DNA from 2 places in the Granulicatella elegans genome. Region 2 is predicted to be linked to the other one. Evidence: predicted binding sites of a transcription regulator. Region 2 holds the regulator's gene; the other holds the start of a gene.
The links. The regulator LexA, encoded in region 2, represses DNA repair genes until DNA is damaged. The targets are predictions, from matches to a motif close to CNAACANNTGTTNG.
Positions count from the first base shown of each region.

Region 1: the regulator LexA is predicted to act here: its motif matches at 1,365-1,378, upstream of uvrA (excinuclease ABC subunit UvrA).

Region 1 covers NZ_CP085953.1:505,440-508,815, reverse strand. The annotation lists gene LK443_RS02580 (sensor histidine kinase) at 1-339, shown strand, start outside; gene LK443_RS02575 (exodeoxyribonuclease III) at 474-1,235, shown strand; gene uvrA (excinuclease ABC subunit UvrA) at 1,462-3,376, shown strand, end outside.
Region 2 covers NZ_CP085953.1:1,795,138-1,798,513, reverse strand. The annotation lists partial or broken gene pyk (pyruvate kinase) at 1-1,120, shown strand, start outside; gene lexA (transcriptional repressor LexA) at 1,339-1,962, opposite strand; gene LK443_RS08865 (DUF896 family protein) at 2,111-2,359, shown strand; gene tkt (transketolase) at 2,415-3,376, shown strand, end outside.

The sequences.
Region 1 (3,376 bases), 600 kb from region 2:
GCGGAAAAAATGGTGCGTGTTATTCATAACTTGCTATCAAACGCCATTAAATATGGTCGTGAAAATACAAAAATTATGATAGAAGTATTGGAACAAAAAGACATTGTAACCATTGCGGTTCGTAATATTGGAGAACCTATTTCTAAAGAAGTGTTGGAGCGTTTATTTAGTCGTTTCTATCGTGCAGAAGGCTCTCGTTCGAAAGAAACAGGTGGAACAGGCCTAGGGTTAGCCATTGCGGATAATATCGTTCGTAGTCATGGTGGAAGAATGTTAGCTGAATCCGTTGGAGAAGTGATTAGTTTTTATATTTGCTTGCCGAATGATGCGGATGTTTAAAGAAAAAGTATTTCTGAAATACCGACCCCGAAAAGTTTGACTAAAAATCTAACGCTTGGAGGTCGGTATCTTTTTGCTAGTCATCATTTTATAAAATTGTTATGATAGAACAAAATGAACGTGGAGGAAGAAGTATGAAATTAACAACATGGAATGTGAATGGGATTCGTTCGGTGTTAAATAAAGGAGCTTTACAAGAATATGTATTAGAAGCTCAACCAGATATTTTATGTTTACAAGAGACAAAGGCACAGCCTGAACAAGTGGAGTTAGGAATGGAATTTGCAGGATATCATGCCTATTGGAATTCAGCTGTGAAAAAAGGGTATTCTGGAACAGCCATTTTTACAAAAGAAGAACCGATTTCTGTTCAATATGGATTAGGAATTGAAGAACATGATCAAGAAGGACGTGTCATTACAGTAGAATATACGGACTATTATTTAGTGACAGTGTATACGCCAAATGCAAAACGTGATTTAACTCGTTTAAGTTATCGCCAAGTGTGGGAAGATGATTTCTTAACCTTTATTAAAAAGTTAGAAGAAACAAAGCCGGTTATTTTGTGTGGTGATTTAAATGTAGCGCATAAGGAAATCGATTTGGCAAATCCAAAAACAAATACAAAAAATGCAGGATTTACAAAAGAAGAGCGTGAAAAATTTGATCAAATTGTAGAGAATGGCTTAGTAGATGCGTTCCGTTATCGTTATCCAGATACAGTAGGAGCTTATACTTGGTGGAGCTATATGGGTGGTGCTCGTGCAAGAAATATTGGATGGAGAATTGACTATTTTGTTGTATCAGAAGTGTTAACCTCTCGCATTCAAGAAGTGAAAATTCGTGCGGATGTAACCGGAAGTGACCACTGTCCAGTGGAGATGGAAATTATCTAAGAGTTTAAAAATGTCTGAATTTTGGTAGTGAGGGACTATGAAGATTCAGACTTTTTTGTTAAGTAGGAATCTGCTCAAAATTTGCTCATTTTTTTGAATTCACTTAAAATGAAGATGTATGACTATACAAGAACGTTTGTTCGTAATGTAAAAGAAACTATGCTATACTAAGGCGAACGCCTAAAGGCAGAGTTTTTGATTTTAGATAGAAATAGAGGAAGATGGAATGGCGAAAGATCAGATTATCGTTCGTGGAGCACGCTCCCATAATTTAAAAAATATCGATGTAACAATTCCAAGAGATCAATTAGTAGTAATTACAGGATTATCTGGTTCAGGGAAGAGCTCACTAGCATTTGATACATTATATGCAGAAGGACAAAGAAGATATGTAGAGAGTTTATCAGCCTATGCACGACAATTTTTAGGGCAAATGGATAAACCAGATGTCGATAGTATTGATGGATTAAGTCCGGCAATTGCGATTGACCAAAAAACAACTTCTCGTAACCCTCGTTCAACAGTGGGAACAGTAACGGAAATTAATGATTACTTGAGATTGCTATATGCACGTGTAGGAAAACCTTACTGTCCAAATGACGGAACTTTAATTGAAAGTCAGTCGATTGAACAAATGGTGAATCGTGTAATGGAATTGCCAGAAAGAACAAAAATTCAAATTTTAGCTCCAATTGTAAAAGGGAAAAAAGGAGAACATAAAAAAGTTTTCGAAAATATTCAAAAAGACGGCTATATTCGTATTCGAGTAGATGGCGAAATGATGGAAACAACGGATGAAATTTCATTAGAAAAAAATAAAAAGCATTCGATTGAAATTGTTGTTGACCGTATTATTGTGTCCGATAAGAGCCGTTCAAGATTGTTCGATTCATTAGAAGCAGCGCTTCGTTTAGCAGAAGGGTATGCGATTGTCGATGTCATTGGGCAAGAAGAAATCTTGTTTAGTGAGCATTATGCTTGTCCTCATTGTGGATTTACTATTGGAGAATTAGAGCCACGTCTATTTTCATTTAATGCACCTTTTGGAGCTTGTCCGAAATGTGATGGATTAGGAATGAAATTAGAAGTGGATATCGACTTAGTTATTCCAGATAAAGAGAAAACTTTAAATGAAGGAGCATTAGCGCCTTGGAATCCGATTAGTTCGAACTATTATCCAGAAATGCTGCGTCAATTTTGTGAGCAGTTTAAAGTTCCAATGGATTTACCTTTTGAAACATTAACACAATCTCAGAAAAATCTAGTGTTATATGGTTCTGGAGACGCCACTTTCCATTTCCATTATGAAAATGAATTTGGTGGTGTTCGAGATGTGGATGTACCTTTTGAAGGAGTCATTGTCAATGTGAAACGCCGTTACCATGAGACGAATAGCGAGTATACAAGAGAACAAATGCGTCAATATATGACAGAATTATCGTGTAAAGCTTGTCATGGACACCGTTTAAATGAACAGGCATTAGCAGTAAAAGTGAATCATAAACATATTAGTGAAGTGTTAGAATTATCCGTTGATGAAGAAATTGAATTTTTCAAAGAGTTAACCTTATCTCCACAAGATGAACAAATTGCCGCTCCTATTTTAAAAGAAGTGCAATCTCGTTTAACATTTTTGAAAAATGTTGGTTTGCAATATTTAAACCTTAGCCGTGCAGCAGGAACATTATCAGGGGGAGAAGCGCAACGGATTCGTTTAGCGACTCAAATTGGATCGAATTTATCAGGAGTTTTATATATTTTAGATGAGCCATCAATTGGATTGCATCAAAGAGATAATGATCGATTAATTCAATCGTTACAAAATATGCGTGATTTAGGAAATACATTAATTGTAGTCGAACATGATGAAGACACCATGAGAGCAGCGGATTACTTAATTGATATCGGACCAGGAGCAGGGGAATTTGGTGGGCAAATTATTGCTGCTGGAACGCCAAAAGAAGTGGAAAAAAATCCAAACTCATTAACGGGTCAATATTTATCAGGGAAAAAATCAATTGCCGTTCCAACTGAACGTAGAACAGAAGATAAAGGGTGGATTCACTTAAAAGGAGCAAGTGAAAATAACTTAAAATCTGTTAATGTGGATATTCCTTTAGGAAGATTAGTAGCAGTTACAG
Region 2 (3,376 bases):
ATTAGGAACTAAAGAAAAAATTTCTATTACTTATCCAGAATTAATTAACGATGTTCAAGTTGGATCTACTATCTTAATCGATGATGGTTTAGTAGGTTTAACAGTTACTGAAATTGACCATGCAAATGGCGAAATCGTAACAGTTGTAAATAACAGCGGTGTTGTTAAAAACAAAAAAGGTGTTAACGTTCCAGGCGTAAGTACTAAATTACCAGGAATCACTGAAAAAGATAGAGCAGATATTATCTTCGGTATTGAAAATGATATCGACTATATCGCAGCAAGTTTTGTTCGTCGTGCATCAGACGTTCAAGAAATCAGAGATTTATTAGAAGAATACGATGCAACTCATATTCAAATTATTCCTAAAATTGAAAACCAAGAAGGTATCGACAACATTGACGAAATCTTAGCTTTATCTGATGGTTTAATGGTTGCTCGTGGAGACATGGGTGTTGAAATTCCTGCAGAGGAAGTTCCAATCGTTCAAAAAGCTTTAATTAAGAAATGTAATGCTTGTGGTAAACCAGTAATCACAGCTACACAAATGTTAGATTCAATGCAACGTAATCCACGCCCAACTCGTGCGGAAGCAGGAGACGTAGCAAATGCTATCTTCGATGGTACAGATGCAGTAATGTTATCTGGTGAATCTGCAGCAGGGGACTACCCAGTAGAAGCTGTTAAAACAATGGCAAGCATTTGTGTACGTACTGAACGAGAATTACGTGGACAAGATAAATTTAAACTAAAAACTTATGATGCAACAGATGTGGCAGAAGCGATTGCTCGTTCAGTAGCTCATACAGCTAAAAACTTAGATGTTAAAACAATTGTAGCTGCAACTCAATCTGGTCATACTCCAAAAATGATTTCTAAATATCGTCCAAGTGCAAATATTATGGCTATCACATACACTGAACGTCAACAACGTGCGTTAGCATTAGTATGGGGTGTTCAACCTTTTGTAATCGATAGACCTACATCAACTGATGAAATGTTTAAGCTTGCAAATGATACCGTGTTAGAAAAAGGATTTGCTGAAAAAGGAGAATTATTAATTATTACTGCAGGTCTTAAAGTTGGAGAAACAGGTTCAACAAATATGTTGAAAGTCCAAAAAACATTTTAATATTTGAAATAGATCTTTCTATATAGTAGTAAAGGACGGTAGCAGCCTCGCAAAAGTGAGTCTCATGTCTAAATTTCGACCCTAAGGTCTCGAAATTTCCTAGTAAAAGTTGCCCATCGGCAACTTTTACGCTTACTACTATGAAAGATTTTTTCTACAAAATAAAAACTCTTCGTTAAAAAACAAAGAGTTTACTATAATTGTTATTAAAAAATTCGATTACGATAGAGGCTGACTACTTTTCCTAAGATAGTTACATTAGGTAAGATAATCGGATCTAGTTGATCATTTTCCGGTTCTAAACGAATATGGTCAGATTCTCTAAAAAATCTTTTACATGTGGCAGTGTCTTCTTCAGTCATTGCAATGACGATTTCACCATTAGAAGCAGTGGATTGTTTTCGTACGATAACAGAATCGCCATCGAAAATTCCTGCGTTAATCATACTGTCTCCTTTAATGGTCAGCATGAATAAGTCTTCTGCATCTTGTTGTAAGTCTGGTGGAATGGGGAAGAATCCATTTGCCTCTTCGATTGCTAAAATAGGAGCACCAGCAGTAACGGTTCCTAACATTGGAATAGCAGTAGCTGTAGCACCAATTGTTTTTAGACCAATTGGTGTTACTTCAATGGCTCTAGGTTTACTAGGGTCTCGTTGAATGTATCCATTTTTTTCTAAACGAGAAAGGTGTCCATGTACAGTCGATGTTGAAGAAAGTCCAACGGCATTACAAATTTCTCGAACAGTTGGTGGATAACCATGTTTTTTAACTTTTTCATATATAAAACGTAAAACATCGATTTGTTTTGAATCTTTTCCATTTGACATTGTATCACCTTCTCTATTTCTTTTAGGTAATCATAGCACAAATTGAACACTAAATCAAACAAATGTTCGCATGGTAGTGTGTTTTCTTTTTATACAAATAATGGTATGATAAAAAGGTAGAAATAGAAATGAGGAAAGGAAGTCTGATATGTTAGATCCTAAGAAAATTGCGAGAATTAATGAATTAGCTCGTAAGAAAAAAACAGTTGGATTAACATCTGTAGAGCAAGAAGAACAATTGTTATTACGTCAAGAATATTTAGAAGCGTTCCGTGGAGGAATGAAAAATCATATTGAAGGATTAAAAGTTGTCGATGAAGACGGTAATGATGTAACTCCTGAAAAATTGAAGCAAATTCAAAGAGAAAAAGGATTACATAGTCGTAACGAAGAATAATTTTTTCATCAAAATAGGAAATAAATAAAATAATTATTTGAATAGGAGTGTTAATATGTTTGATAAAGTAGATCAATTAGCGGTAGATACAATTCGTACAATGAGTGTGGATGCCATTCAAGCCGCAAATTCTGGACATCCAGGGTTACCAATTGGTGCTGCTCCAATGGCTTATGTATTATGGTCAAAATATTTAAAAGTAAATCCAAAACAATCTAAATGGGTCGATCGTGATCGCTTTGTTTTATCAGGTGGACATGGTTCAGCACTTTTATATTCATTATTACATTTATCAGGTTATCAAGTTTCAATTGAAGATGTAAAAAATTTCCGTCAATTTAATAGTAAAACTCCAGGGCATCCTGAAGTCGGTCACACTGATGGAGTAGAAGCAACAACAGGTCCTCTAGGACAAGGATTCGCCAATGGTGTAGGGATGGCAATGGCTGAAGCACACCTAGCTGCAACTTACAATCGTCCAGAATTTCCAATTGTAGATCATCATACTTATGTGATGTGTGGGGACGGGGATTTAATGGAAGGTATTTCTTATGAAGCAACTTCATTAGCAGGTACTTTGAAATTAAATAAATTAATTGTATTATACGACTCAAATGATATTACATTAGATGGTGAATTATCAAAATCATTTAATGAGAGTGTGAAAGATCGTTTTATTGCTCAAGGTTGGAATTATATTCGAGTTGAAGATGGTAATGACTTAGATGAAATTGCAGAGGCAATTGAAGAAGCGCAAGGTGAAACTGAAAAACCAACTTTAATTGAAGTGAAAACGATTATTGGATACGGCGCTCCAAACCAAGGAACAAATAAAGTTCATGGTGCTCCTTTAGGAGAAGAAGGTATTAAAATCATGAAGCAAAATTATGGCTGGGAATATGCTCCATTTGAAGTGCCAGAAGAAGTAGCTCATCGTTTTGATAAATTATTAGTACAAACTGGGGAAAAAGATTATCAAGAATGGCAAGAATTATTCGAAGCATATCGTAAAGAATA